2 linked regions of the Candidatus Finniella inopinata genome follow. The protein of the gene in region 1 interacts with the protein of each later gene in a pairwise test. Links are inferred from orthologs where the notes say so. Each region holds a gene or a part of one and is shown on either strand. Other genes may lie near its edges. The genes, in order: ruvC and ruvA.

Region 1 (7,745 bases):
TGTTGAATCGTTTGGTTGACACAAGAATATTGTTAGATGCTGCTCGTAAAGCTGGCATTGATAAAAATCTTGAAGTTTTAAAGCGCATTGCTGAGGCTCAAGAAGCCCTGATTCAAAAATCTTATTTGGATAAAGAAATTGAGAAATTAGTCACCGATGCTGTCCTTCAAGAAAAGTATCAAGAATTGCTGAAGATGATTCCAAAAGACCAAATGGAAATCAAGCTCAGTCATATTCTAATCAAAACAAAGGAAGAAGCAGCCGACATTCTAAAGCAGTTGAAAGCCGGCACCAAGTTCGAGACGCTTTTGGAAAAATCACTGGATACTGAATCAAAAGAAAAAGGTGGTGATCTTGGGTATGTCCGCAAAGAAGAGCTGCCAAAAGATTTTGCTGAATTGGCCTTTAAAGCAGAAAAAGGTTCGGTTGTTACAGAAGCTATGAAAATTGGTGAGGTTGGTTACAGTGTTATCCGTGTGGATGATAAACGTCCAGTAACGCCGCCTGAATTCAAGAAAGTTCGTGATGAAATCTTTAAGGCTGTCAGCCCTGAATATGCCGTTAAAGTCATTGAAAAGCTAAGAGCAGACAGTGGCGTAAAAAAGACTGGCCTTGATGGAAAACCATTGGTTGAAAAAACTCCTGAACAAAGAAAGGCAGAAGCCGAAGCTGAAGCTAAGGGAGAAAAGACATCAGATCAACCAAGCGTTGACCTGAAGACCCTTGAGGACAACATGGTCGTAGCTGAATTTAAAGATGGCGAAAAAGTTAAAATCGCGGATCTTAAGGAAAGCATGATCTCGTTGCCACCTCAACTGAAGGAAGTTCCTTTTGATAAAGTGTTCGAACCTTTATTGAATCGCGTTATTGATATGAAGTTGATTTCAGCAGAGGCTCGCAAGGCGGGTATGGATAAAGATCCAGCTGTGTTGAAAAAAATTGCGGATGCGAAAGAGGCTTTGACACAGAAGTTCTATCTGGAACAAGAAGTGGCCAAGTTAATCACACCAGACATGATCAACGCTAAGTATCAACAACTTTTGAAAATGATGCCAAAGAATGAAATGGAAATCCGCCTCCGTCATATTTTGGTTAAATCAAAAGAAGATGCCCTTAAAGTTATGAAAGCTTTGAAGTCAGGAGCCAGTTTCGAAGAAATGGTCAAGACTTACTCTGTCGACGACCAAAGCAAAGCCAATAACGGTGATCTAGGATACGTTCGTCGCAACGACTTACCAAAAGAATTCGCAGATAAGGTTTTCAAGGCTGCTAAAGCGACCTTGTTGCCTGAAGCCATTCAGGTCGGCGATGTGGGATACAGCATCGTTCGCGTTGAAGACAAACGGGCAATCGAACCGCCGAAACTTGAGGAAGCCAGAGCCGAACTCACAAAAGTCATCTCAGCTGAGCTAAGCGTTAAGGTATTAGCAGATCTTCGAAAGCAAGTGACAGTCAAAAAGTTTGATCTAAACGGTCAGCCTTTGGTTGAGAAAGCTGCTGCAGCTGCACCGACCGCTCCTGCTGCTGCTCCTAGCGCACAACCTGCTCCGGCAACAACAGAGCCAAAAGCCCCAACAGCAGCGCCTGCTGCTTAAGTTCTAAGCTTTTGAATAAGGGCGGTACCGGAAGTTTCCTGTGCCGCCTTTTTTTTATACCATTATGAGAGTGTTTTCTATGCCCCGTGATATTTATCAACAGTCCTTAGCCTATCACCGTCGCCGCCCCTATGGAAAATTGGCAATTGTTCCAATAAAACCCTTGGCGGACCGCCATGATTTAGCCTTGGCTTATTCACCAGGCGTAGCAGAGCCCTGTCGAGCAATCTTTAAGGACCCCAGCCAAGCGGCTGAACTGACGGCCCGTTCCAATTTAATTGCGGTGATTACGAATGGCACAGCCGTTTTGGGTTTGGGTAACATTGGTCCTTTGGCTTCAAAACCAGTCATGGAAGGCAAGGCGATTCTTTTTAAAAAGTTTGCTGACATAGATGCATTCGACATAGAAATTAATGAAGCAGACCCAGACAAATTAGTTGATATCATCGCAGCGTTGGAGCCAACTTTTGGTGGCATTAACCTAGAGGATATCAAGGCCCCCGAATGTTTTTATATTGAAAAGAAATTAAAAGAACGCCTGAAAATTCCCGTCTTTCATGATGATCAACATGGTACCGCGATTACGGTTGGGGCAGCCATTTTGAATGGCTTAGAACTTTTGGATAAGAAAATTGATCAAGTGCGTCTTGTAACATCTGGTGCCGGGGCCGCTGCCCTCGCTTGCCTAGACTTGTTACTTGACCTGGGTCTAAAGCGTGAGAACGTCACGATAACCGACAGTAAAGGCGTTGTATTTGAAGGACGAGAAGGCATAGAAGATGATTCGAAAGGACTCTACGCCCAAGACACCCATCATCGTCATTTATCAGACGCCATTGAAGGTGCCGATATCTTTTTAGGATTATCGGTTGCCAACGTCCTGACGCCCGAAATGGTGGCGACCATGGCCCCAAGGCCGTTGATTTTAGCATTAGCCAATCCTGACCCTGAGATTCTTCCACCCCTAGTCGCCCAGGTCAGAAACGATGCCATTGTGGCAACGGGGCGATCTGATTATCCCAACCAAGTCAATAACGCTGTCTGCTTTCCCTATATCTTTCGGGGGGCCTTGGACGTGGGTGCAACCACTATTAACCAAGAAATGAAAATTGCCTGCGTTAAAGCGATTGCTAAATTAGCCCAGGCCGAAAGTTCTGATATTGTCTCAAACGCCTATAATGGAGAGATCCACAGTTTTGGTCCAGACTTTATCGTTCCCAAACCATTTGACCCGCGTTTATTTGTGGAACTGGCCTTCGTCGTCGCACAAGCCGCTATGGACACAGGCGTTGCCACCCGACCCATAAAAGACATGGTGGCTTATCGGGAACATCTGCAGGCCTTCATTTATGGGTCAAGTCAAGTCATGCAACCTGTCTTTGCCACAGCAAAACAACAAGGCCATCGCACAACACGTATCGTCTTTGCCGAGGGGGAAGAAGAACGGGTTCTACAAGCTGTACAAACCCTTTGCGACGAGAAAATAGGTCTTCCCATCTTGGTTGGCCGTCCCGATATTATTCAACGACGCATTAACGCATTAAGCCTGCGGTTGAAAGCCGGCGAGGACTATCAGGTTGTCGATCCCAATAATGACCCCCGTTATCACCATTATTGGACGACTTATCATCGCTTAACCGAACGGCGAGGTGTTTCCGCCGATGTAGCCAAAACGTTGGTGCGCACGAACACAACAATCATCGCAGCCCTTATGGTCCACTTGGGTGATGCCGACACCCTGATTTGTGGCATTATCGGGCGTTATATTGATCACTTCCGGCAGCTGCAGCAAATATTGGATGTGCAACCCCAATTTAGCCATTGTGCCGCCCTGTGTGCGTTGGTGATGGACCATCAGCCTTTGTTTATTTGTGACCCTTATATCAATATAGATCCAACAGCGGAACAATTGGTGGAAATGACATTATTGTCGGCCCAGCAAATTCGTCGGTTTGGTATAACGCCGAAAGTGGCCTTGATTTCTCATTCTAATTTTGGGTCATCCCGCAGTACTTCTGCACGCAAAATGCAAACGGTTTTGCAAATGTTACGACAAGTAGCACCCGAGTTAGAAGTGGAAGGGGAAATGCATGCCGATGCGGCCCTGTGTCCTGATATTCGCCAGAAAATTTTCCCCAATTCTCAGTTGCAAGGACCAGCCAATCTGCTCGTCATGCCCAACATAGAGGCTGCCAATATTTCCTTTAAAATGGCGCGCGCCTTAGGCAATGAATTAATCATCGGCCCCATTTTAATGGGTATTCGTGGCAGCGCTCAAATTTTAACCCCCACCATTAATGTGCGAGGAATCGTTGATATGACAGCCTTGGCCTTAGTTGATGCCTTAGAGTGTTCAAAGACTTAGATTTAAGGAAAAGATACTACATACCGTTAATAAAAAATAAACTATTAAACCCTATTATTTTAGAATGAAATATAATAGGATTTTTTAGAATGCATCAATTCAAAAATGTTGTAACAAGTTTGGCTTTGTTATCGGTTTGTTTGCCTGCCTTTGCCAGCGTCCAACCAGACGACTTACAAACAGTACAAGAGAATACAGGGAAATTTGAGCTTGTAGGGAATGAATCAGCTGCAAATACAACTTCTGCAGACACATCACCAATAAGCCTGCCTTGCGGTTATCGGTTTAAACGATTCATCTGGACAAAAGTGCACCAAAGCTTATTTTTGGGATCTAATACTGCGACTACAGCTCGGTTACCTGAACCGGCAGTTGGATCAGATCTTGTTTCATGGCAAGCACATAACCCTCTTTTACCTTTCAGCGGTATTTACACAGCAAGGACCTTACCAACGGCTGAAGATAGTTCATCACAGAAACTAAAAGTAGCTTTTTACAGTTTCTTACGAAAATATTTTCCTGCAGCAAGTTCAGGTTTACCTTCGATTCCTGACGGCAATGATCGATTAACTAGTTTATTTCCTAGCGAATATACCGCTCTGTTACCCTTGCTGCCGATGCCTGCAGATTTAAAAAGGGGACAAATAAGCAATGACGTTATAGGTGCCCTAGCCTTGGAGGGGCCTTTAGGCGCTTATATTAAGCATACGCCCAGTGCAACGGATAATAATCTTTATAAAATAAATTTATCTGATTACTACCAGTTTCCTGTGAAAGAGGGGCTATCACGTTTGGGTGGTATAGCAACTTTACGATATGTGCCTGAACAAAACTCGATGGAGACTGTATCCATAGAATATGAAGGACAAATTTACACAAAGGCATCCGGCGAAGAATGGAAACATAAGCAGAAAATTATGCTGATGGGAATGTCGACTGATACGACCGTCGTTCGTCACTTGCTGCATACCCATTATATCGTGGCTGGGACTTTTTGTGCTGTGAATAACCGATACCTATTACCTAACCACCCTTTGCGTTTACTAATGTACCCTCATCAATATTCAACTTTATCGGTCAATAGTATGAACACGCCCTTATTGATGGCCAACGCTGGCAGTTACGTCCCGGTATTCTTCAGTTATGATCGGCCAACTGCTGTAAATTTGATTAATCAAAAAATAGGATCCTTCAATATTGAAAATATGGATATTGAAAGAAATACGACAAACCGTGGAATGACAATCACAGGTGATGCACAAGAGGGCACTGTAAATTATAAATACGGCAACAACACCATAAGTTTGTGGAACATTATCAAAAAGCATGTTGGTGATTATATTGACGTCTATTACACAAACGATACAGCCGTGTCTGAAGACCCGCAAATTCGCCAGTGGTTCAATGCGTTACAACAATACATACCTAATGGTATAACGCACTACGCAGCAAGCCCAACAAAAACTAACCTGCAACGTTTAATCACTACGTTTATTTATACGGCTTCCGTTGAGCATGAAATAGTGGGTAATATCGAAGTTAATTATGGTATATGGCATAACCTGATCCCTTCTCAGGTACCCAGAGATATAAACAAACGCCCCAGCATTGATATATTCCATCAATATATGGATATTTCGTTTGCCACATCAGCACCTTCGATAAAACTTACCGATGACTTCAGTTATCTAGCGTTAGATGATGCAGGCAAACAGAGTTTTAAAGATTTCCGAACAGCTTTGTTAGCATATCAACAAGCGTTAGAAGCTAGAGGCGACAATACTTACACAGTGTTTCCTTTGAAATTAGAGGCAGGTACAAGTGCTTAAATAATAAATTAAAGATTTGTGTAACGTTTGTGAATGATTTTGCCGGTTTTTCTGTTAGCACCATACCCCTTTTGTCACCCCCGCGAAGGCGGGGGTCCAGTTGTATTGCTGTCTGGATTCCCGCCTTCGCGGGAATGACATGGATGAGCTTGGGATTAACATTTAAAGCATCAAAATGACGAGAATATATACCGAAATCATTTGAAAGGGTGTTATATTCTGCGCGGGGTATGATGTGCATGGCAAATAGCAGCTGCCAGGGCATCAGCCGCGTCAAGTTTTAAACCTGATTGCAAGGTTGGCAATAGCCGTTGCACCATCATCAGTACTTGACTTTTATCGGCATGACCAACGCCCACCACAGACTTTTTAATTTTGTTGGCTGAGTATTCAAAAACAGGAATGTTTAAAGACGCAGGGGCCAATAAAACAACCCCCCGCGCCATTCCCAATTTCAACGTAGACACCGCATTATTATTCACAAAAGTTTCTTCGACAACGGCTTCATCAGGTTGGTGGTCTTCCAAAACAACCATTAACCCTTGGAATAGCGTATTCAACCGTTCGGCCAGGCTAAGTTTGGCATCTGTATCAACCGTTCCTTGGGCGACAGGGCTTAAGCTGTTCCCCTGAACCTTAATAACCCCCCAGCCTGTGTGGCGAAGCCCGGGATCCAGGCCTAGGATTTTAACCACCAGCAGCTTTTTCTGTGGCTTTCAAGGGCATTTTAATCTGCAAATGGACTTCCTTTAACCGCTCAGGATCCACGGCAGAAGGGGCCCCCATCAGCAAATCTTGGGCCTGTTGATTCAAAGGAAAGGCGATGATCTCGCGCAGGTTCGGCTCGTCGGCCAGCAACATCACGATGCGATCAATACCAGGCGCACATCCACCATGGGGCGGGGCGCCGTATTTAAATGCATTCAACAACCCACCAAACTTAGCTTCAACATCCGCCTTGTCATACCCAACGATATCAAAGGCCTTATACATGACTTCGGGCAGGTGGTTTCGAATGGCGCCGCTTGATAATTCAATACCATTACAAACGATATCGTATTGGTAAGCTTTAATGGTCAAGGGGTCTTGATTCTCCAAGGCATGCAGGCCACCTTGAGGCATCGAGAATGGGTTATGGGAGAAATCGATCTTACCCGTTTCCTCGTTCAATTCATACATGGGGAAATCAACAACCCAGCAGAATTTAAACGTATTTTGTTCAATAAGGTCCAAATCTTGGCCGATCCGGGTGCGGGCCTGGCCGGCCACCTTTGCGGCCTTGTCAGCCTTGTCACACACAAAAAAGACGGCGTCCCCATCACCCAATCCCGCCGCTTGCTTCAAAGCCTGCAGCTGTTCTGCATTTAAGAATTTGGCAATCGGACCCTTGGCGTCCTGACCCTCAAACACAATATACCCAAGGCCTGGCAATCCTAACCCTTGCGCCCAGTTGTTTAGTTTCTCAAAAAAGCTGCGGGGTTGCTTAGAAGCATTGGGGGCAGGAATGGCGCGAACCACGCCACCTTTTTCAACGGCCTTGGCAAAGACGCCAAAATCTGAATCTCTAAAAATCTCGCTGACGTCACTGATCAGAATGGGGTTTCGAAGGTCAGGCTTGTCACAGCCATACTTTAACATCGCATCATGAAACGTAATGCGCGGATAAGGATACGAACTGATGGCGCGGCCATTCGCGAATTCGTTAAACACACCGGTCAACACGGGCTCGATGGCCGCAAAAACATCCTCTTGCGTGGCAAACGACATCTCAAAGTCAAGCTGGTAAAACTCACCAGGCGACCGGTCAGCCCGCGCATCTTCATCCCGAAAGCACGGGGCAATTTGGAAATAACGATCAAACCCGGCCACCATCAGCAGCTGCTTAAATTGCTGGGGTGCTTGCGGCAGGGCATAAAAATGTCCGGGGTGAATTCGGCTTGGCACCAAAAAGTCCCG
Region 2 (7,527 bases), on another replicon or contig:
ACTCTTTGTTTACGCTAGAGTGGTAAAATTTTGTGGAAGTTAGAAATTGTACAAAGTGATGTCACTTATACAGACTTTAAAACATAATGGTGGGGGTAGTGAATGCGGACATACTCGCTCATCTCTTGGATGACTCGATCCACTGTGACGTTCGTCGGCTCATCCAATGTTTCAACATGGATGTCAGCGCTTTCATAAATGGGGTACCGTTCGGCAATTAAACTTTCTAATGTTTCCCTTTGATTTCCCTGGGTTAACAAGGGTCTGTCGTTTCGTCTTGAGACACGGGCGACCAATGTTTCAATGTCGGCTTTTAGCCAGACTGAAATGGCCTTTTCCTTAATCAATTTTTGGGTTTCAAGATTGTTTAAAGAACCCCCTCCAGTTGCTAGTACGTGTATAGGTTGATCCAATAAACGAGTAATCACCCGATGTTCACCGCTTAGAAAGGCCTGCTCACCAAAAACCGATAAAATCTCTTTAATCGGACAGCCAGCAGCAGCCTCAACCTCGTGATCGGAATCATAAAAAGGTAATTCCAGTCGTTTGGACAAACGTCTGCCAATGCTGGTTTTACCTGAGCCCATGAGCCCAACCAAAACAATGGTTTTAGGGGGCATGAAACTAATTGTTGTAGACTGAGGACGGGAACTATGAGAATACATCATCACCAAAACTGCATGTCTTAATTTATAATTTTAATTCTATCCAGTTATATACCCATTCTGGATAAAGATGTTGGTTCTTCTATTTGAATCAGTATGGGTACAAGTCCCTGCGGACCACATAGGTAAATATGCCGTCCACAAGGCGCTGCTGTCAATGATTTGTTGAATGTGTGGTCAAAAAAGCTTCGATATCTTTTGTAAGTTTTTGATGAATATCGGCAGTTTCATTGAAAATATTGTGCCAGGCCCCTTCATAAATTTTATGCGTGCCGATTTTTAAATGGCTAGCAACTTTAGCATCCTGACTGGTATCAACCGTTTGATCGTCACCTGCTGTGGCTATGAAAATGGGTGTGGTTATCGCCTGTAGTCCTTCAGCTTGTAGTGCCTGATCCAAGGCTCTAAAGCTTGCATTTAGCCAACCATAGGTGGGGCCTGCGGTCATGAATTGGGGATGATCTTGGGTAATCTTTTTTTGCCGTTCAAAGTTTTCACGATCATGGGTGCCTCGATTCTTTTCAAACACATCTTTATTGATGTCAAAATCACCATAGCCAAAACAATAATGATCAGCATACCCTAATTTTGTTGCTGCGGCACTCAACCAGCGGGCAGCAAAAACGGGGAAGGGGTTGGTTTTTAATCCTAACATAGGCGATAAAAACACGGCGGCTTGAACAGGGAAAGTTTTGGCAACGCTTTGATCACTCAAAAAATGTAGAACAACCAAGGAGCCCATCGAACTGCCTACTAGGTAAATCGCCTGGTCGGAGGTGCGATAGGTTTTTAGGGTTAATTTCACGTCCTCCACATAAGACTGGTAATCATCTATGTAAACCTTTTGGGGGTTGTCCGTTTCCCGATCGGATCCACCGTGCCCACGCCAGTCAATAACGACGACCCGAAATCCCAAATTGGCAAAATAGTCGGCTAATCGATCATTTTTTTCAATAAACGATGCTCGTCCCGGGCAAATGATTAGCAGTTTTTTGGTATCCGCTGATACTTTCGAGTGCCATTCGCCCACGCGTATTTTGACGCCGTTTTCATGTTTTAAAGATTGGTAAGAGAATTCAGCGTGAAGCGGGGATAGAAAAATAAGCAGTAAAGCGAATTGACGGAAAATTTTTAGCATTTCAAGCTCCTTATTTACGAATCAGAAAAAGGCAGTTGCGATTGTGCGCCTGAGGCTGCAATAAAAGGCAACCCCAAATGTTGATAGGCGTTTTCTGTTAAAATGCGACCGCGGGGGGTGCGTTGAATAAAACCCTGTTGAATCAGATAGGGTTCGATCGTTTCTTCCAACGTATCGCGTTGTTCCGACAAAGCAGCGGCCAGGGTTTCGATGCCAACGGGCCCCCCTTTGTAATAATCAATAATGGTGCGCAGGTACTTTATGTCTTGCGCATCCAGGCCCAACGGGTCAACCTCCAACCGATTCAGGGCGTCTTTTGCCATATCCTCTTCCACAATCGTTTGGCCCATAACGCTGGCAAAGTCACGGACACGCCTCAATAATCGCCCTGCCACCCGCGGAGTCCCACGTGATCGCCTGGCAATCTCAAAGGCCCCGCTTTCTATCAAGTTAAATTCTAAAATTTTCGCGGCACGACGAATGATAGTCGTCAACTCATTCAGCTCATAAAATTGTAACCGCAGTGGAATACCGAATCGTTCCCGCAATGGTTGACTTAACAGACCAGACCGGGTTGTGGCCCCGATAAGGGTAAAAGGAACCAAGTCAAGCCGAATAGAGCGAGCCGCTGGCCCTTCGCCAATCATAATATCCAGTTTAAAATCTTCCATTGCCGAGTATAAAACCTCTTCAATGGTTGGGTTTAGTCGGTGGATTTCGTCAATGAATAAAACGTCATGTGGTTGCAGGTTGGTCAGAAGAGCAGCCAGATCACCGCTTTTGGTAATAATGGGCCCTGATGTGGCACGAAAGCCCACGTCCATTTCCTTCGCAACAATCTGAGCCAGGGTTGTTTTACCAAGGCCGGGGGGGCCAAATAGTAAAACGTGGTCCAATGATTCCTTGCGGTTTTTGGCCGCTTGAATAAACACGCTTAAATTGCTGCGCACAGCCGCCTGACCCGTAAAATCAGCCAGGCTTAAGGGGCGCAGCGAAGGTTCTAACTCCTCCTCTAACTGTTTATTTGGATCAATTAAACGAAGGTCAGTCATTATTCATCATGATGTCTTAGACAATTTTTGCAAAGATAACCGAATTAAGACTTCAGCGGTAGGGTTATTTGGGTTTTCTTGAGCGGTTTTTGTTAACGCCAAGCTGGCCTCGGCCTTTGAATAACCAAGTCCTAGTAAGCCGGACAGTGCGTCTTGTATGGCTGAGGTTGGAGACGCCAGTTGAATCGGAAGAGAACCCGACAGGGTGAAAATTTTATCTTTTAGTTCCAACACAATCCGGCCCGCTATTTTAGCGCCAACACCATCAGCCTGGGTTAATGATAAACGATCTTGCTGACTGATGGCGGCTCTGAGTCTTTCAGGGCTAAGATTCGATAGGATGGAAAGTGCTGCTTTTGCTCCCACCCCCTGTACCGTTAACAACAACTGAAAACAATGACGCTCGTCAGGGTCGTAAAAGCCGCAAAGCTGTTGGTGATCTTGGCGGATGATGTGTTCAATCCATAAGCTAAGTTTTTGACCAATGGCGGGAAGCTGGTCAATGGTACGAGCCGAGACCTGAACCCAATAGCCAACGCCTTGAACATCAAGAATTAAATGCCCGTCATAAAGGCTGTCAAGAATGCCGGTCAATTTTGCAATTATCATTAAGGACTCGTCTTCCTGCTAATTTTTTTTCATTAATCACTTTTATACAAAATAAGAAGACCTTACGATATACCCTTTAGATCTTTTGTAGGCAGCTTAGAAATCAAAATTTGCGTAAAATCTTGACAAAGGGTTGAATTTAGAGCATATTTCGAATGATGGTTGTTATTTAAAACTATACTAAATTTATTTATATTAAGTTGGCATAGATCGTTTTTTTATAGGAGGCATACTGGCTTGAAACGTCATTCTCACCTTATTAGTGTCGCATTTATGGTTGTGGCTTGTTTGATTGCTGCCCGTGAATACTATATAAACTACCAGATTGACGTGTCTCTTGGTCAAGCTGACAATGTTCCAGCTGAGGAACAAAATTTAAATCATTCAAATCAAACTTCCCCGATGTTAATTGGTTGCTCTAATAGTAATGAGGAACTGGAAGAACAATATCAAACCGTAGAAATTAGGAAGGGTGATACCCTGGGGTCGTTGCTGGCCAAGTTTGATATATCAAAGCAAGATATTGAGTCCCTGAATAAATCCTTGAAAGGTCATTTAAATCCCCGTGATTTGAAGCCAGGTCAAGCATTCTCTATTCAATATAAGAAGGATCAGCAGGGCGTTCAGCTTTTAGGGGCTGAGTTTAAGCCTTCTTTGGAATACACAGTTGTTTGTGAAAGAAATGAAAAAGGTCAATTCAAAACCCAGAAAAATACAGTTGAGTTAAAGACAGTCCTTAAGCGTGTTGACGGTCGGATTAATGCTAGTTTTTATAGTGCTGCTCTTAAATTAGGCATTCCAGCCAAGGTTGTAAAAGAAGCCATTAAGGCATTAAGTTACAGCGTTAATTTCCAGCATGGTATAAAGTCTGGTGATCCTTTCGAATTATTGTACGAACAATATGAAGATGCCCAAGGAAATTCTATAAAACCTGGAAATCTGAAATATATTTCTGTCGTTGCCAAAGGTCAGCTTCATCGTATTTATTCGTACGCGCCCGCGGGCAATTGTGCAGGTTATTATAACGCCCGGGGTGAAAGTGTTATTCGCAGCCTTTTGCAAACTCCCATAGACTCAAGCCGTATGCGGGTGACGTCGGGGTTTGGCAGTCGTGTTCATCCCATCAAAGGATTTCGTCGAGATCATAAAGGGGTCGATTTTGGTGCCCCTCATGGAACGGCTGTAATGGCGGCCGGTGATGGGGTCGTTCTAAAAGCTGGTTATTTTGGCGATTATGGTAATTATGTTCGAATTCGCCATGCGGGCGGGTACGAAACAGTTTATGCCCACCTAAGCAAAATCGCCTCTGGAACCCGTATAGGGGCCAGTGTAAAACAAGGCCAAGTTATTGGTAATGTGGGTGCGACTGGGCTAGCAACAGGTCCCCATTTGCATCACGAGGTGATTCTTAAAAACGTTCACGTCAACCCCCAATCTGTCAAAGCCTTGCCCACAACGCACCTGGCGACTAAAGATATTCAGAAATTTAATAAGTTCAAGCAAGAGATCGAAACCCAGATTGTGGGTCTCCCGATGAAGAATCAGCTGGCCAGTAATGATTTGAATGACGCTGTAAAAAATAAGATCGCCTAAAAGATGCTTTATTCATAATATCTATGTCCTTTAAAAGCAAAGCCATGAAGCACGGCGTATCAGGAGTAAATCCAGATTCATCAAGAGAAACAACATAGCTAAGCTCCTATAAGAATAATTTCTTCACTATATTTTGTGATCTTCGGTTTTTATTTGCCATCTTGTAAAGCCGTCCCGCGCGGTTCGTTTAATTCTTGGTATATTCCATGTCCAATATAATATTGTTAATCAAATGTTAACCCAAAAATGATAGGTTTTAGGGATGTATATTATAGTCTTGGAATTTATCAATGTTTTATATGTTTATTATTCACATATTGCTACTATTATCTAATCAAGATATAAACGCATCCGATATTTTTGGCGATGACCATGTGGGGCGTAACCAAAGTTTTAATCATCCCAAATTTGGACCTATTTTTGGTATTCGCACTTACCCAGTCTCCAATTTTGTTGCCTATTCCGCTGATAAACAAACATTTTTTAAACCTTCTGCGCCTTATTATCGGAATACTGTGTTGCCGCAAGAGGATATTGATATTGATAAGGCCTACCGACAGTTTGATAAACTTTGGCGGGAAAACCATCCTGATATTGCGTGCCATTTTGATAATCTGATGGCTACAACCGAACCCAGAATACCTTTAGTTACCCATAGTATCTGGCTGACGAATCTAGACGCACCGGTAGAATTAAAGGACGAGTTCATAGTATGGTTTAAGAAATCCTGTAGCATGAATTTGGTTAGTGTAGGTTGGAAACATTATTTGTGGGTTCAAGATAGAACCAAATTACCCAAAACAGTCAAAGAATTGGAAAAAGTAGGCGTTGAAATTAAGGAAGTTTATGGAGTTTTGGCTGAAGAAAGTGATTTTTACGGATTAAAATCAAATTTCGATCAAGAGGTTTCTGACTCCAAATTTGGACGTGCTTCTGATATTTTGCGCGTTATTTTCTTATACAAATTTGGGGGTATATATAGAGATATCGATTTTGAAATGACCCGTCCTTTTACTGGGTTGCATTTAGCCTATGATTTTTATGCAGGCATTGAAGGCGCTTATTCTTGCCCTTGTAATGCAATATACGGCTCCCGTCCTGGTCACCCTGTTCTGAGTGGACTTTTGGAAATTTTTCTCCGTAACTATGACCCAAAAACAACACCGAGCTACATTTTGACTTCCTTGAATGTTGGTGGAGAGCTTTTGAGAACTCTTTGCCAAACAGGCCCGATTGCCCTGGGTGTAGCCGTTAAAAAAACAATTTTATCTCACGGGGTCATATCCTTTGGTCTACCCATAAAGGATCAGCCAGACGGTCGAAGAGATCGCAATATTATCTTTCCCTCTGAAGTGTTTTTTGCATATTTTAACCAAGGAAAAAATTGTGACTCTTTTGGATGGCATGCGTTCACAGGCAGTTGGTTAAAAAATGAATTTGGAAGTCGTGGGTGAAGAATTTTAAGCATTCTGATTGAAAACATATTGTGAGACAAACTTCTTCACAAAATTTACGCAAAATCATTTGAAGGGGGTATACTTACCTCCAAACCAACCTTGACGTTACAAAGTTTATGAATCCGCGCATCTACCCCTTTCAGTCCGTCGAAGAAAAATGGCAACGGACATGGGACCAACTGAATCTCTATACAACAAAAGAAACTAACAAACCAAAATGCTATGTGCTTGAAATGCTGCCCTATCCATCGGGGCGTTTGCATATGGGGCATGTGCGCAACTATGCCATTGGCGACGCGATTGCCCGGTTTAAGGCGGCGCAGGGGTTTGAGGTTTTGCATCCTATGGGCTGGGATGCCTTTGGCTTGCCGGCTGAAAATGCGGCGATTCAGCACAATACTCACCCTGGATTGTGGACTATTCAAAATATTGCCGAGATGAAAAAGCAATTGCAACGCCTTGGCTTTTCTTATGATTGGCAACGCGAAGTTGCCACCTGCAACCCTGATTATTACGGGCATGAACAGAAAATCTTCCTGGATTTTTATAAGAAGGGGCTGATCTATCGCAAAGAATCATGGGTGAATTGGGACCCTATGGAAAACACAGTTTTGGCCAACGAACAGGTTGTTAACGGTCGCGGCTGGCGATCAGGTGCTGTGGTTGAGAAACGCAAACTCAATCAATGGTCGATCAAAATTACATCTTACGCTGACAGCTTGCTTAAAGATCTGAATCAACTGAAGGGGTGGCCTGAAAAGGTTACCAAGATGCAGGAAAATTGGATTGGAAGGTCCGAGGGCGCCCTGGTCAAATTTAAACTGCAGCACGATCAGATACAAACCTTGGATGTTTTTACAACTCGTCCAGAAACGTTATTTGGTGCCTCTTTCTGTGCAATTTCCGCAAATCATCCATTGACGGAGCAAGTTGCCGCGCAAAATCCTGATTTGCGTGACTTTGTGGCCGAATGCCAAAAGATGATCACAACAGAAGAAGCTGTGAGCACGGTG

The links.
Region 2: the proteins of ruvC (region 1) and ruvA interact in binary tests that used the Escherichia coli proteins (3 or more experiments, as listed by UniProt). The link is inferred for Candidatus Finniella inopinata from one-to-one orthologs.

Annotation. Positions count from the first base shown.
Region 1 is NZ_SCFB01000005.1:168,014-175,758, reverse strand. The notes cover bases 4,747-7,745. They hold ruvC (crossover junction endodeoxyribonuclease RuvC), read right to left. Parts: upstream 6,491-7,745; coding sequence 6,002-6,490; downstream 4,747-6,001. Other genes in these bases: aspS (aspartate--tRNA ligase), read right to left, coding at 6,477-7,745; EQU50_RS04410 (lipoxygenase family protein), read left to right, coding at 4,747-5,789. Outside these bases: EQU50_RS04420 (peptidylprolyl isomerase), read left to right, coding at 1-1,595; EQU50_RS04415 (NADP-dependent malic enzyme), read left to right, coding at 1,675-3,960; more of EQU50_RS04410, read left to right, coding at 4,050-4,746.
Region 2 is NZ_SCFB01000001.1:125,955-133,481, forward strand. Bases 1,664-4,444 are described here. They hold ruvA (Holliday junction branch migration protein RuvA), read right to left. Parts: upstream 3,465-4,444; coding sequence 2,862-3,464; downstream 1,664-2,861. Other genes in these bases: EQU50_RS00675 (alpha/beta fold hydrolase), read right to left, coding at 1,664-1,803; ruvB (Holliday junction branch migration DNA helicase RuvB), read right to left, coding at 1,818-2,855; EQU50_RS00690 (peptidoglycan DD-metalloendopeptidase family protein), read left to right, coding at 3,702-4,444. Also shown: EQU50_RS00670 (shikimate kinase), read right to left, coding at 66-668; more of EQU50_RS00675, read right to left, coding at 820-1,663; more of EQU50_RS00690, read left to right, coding at 4,445-5,057; EQU50_RS00695 (glycosyltransferase), read left to right, coding at 5,375-6,511; leuS (leucine--tRNA ligase), read left to right, coding at 6,631-7,527. UniProt on the Escherichia coli protein: The RuvA-RuvB-RuvC complex processes Holliday junction (HJ) DNA during genetic recombination and DNA repair.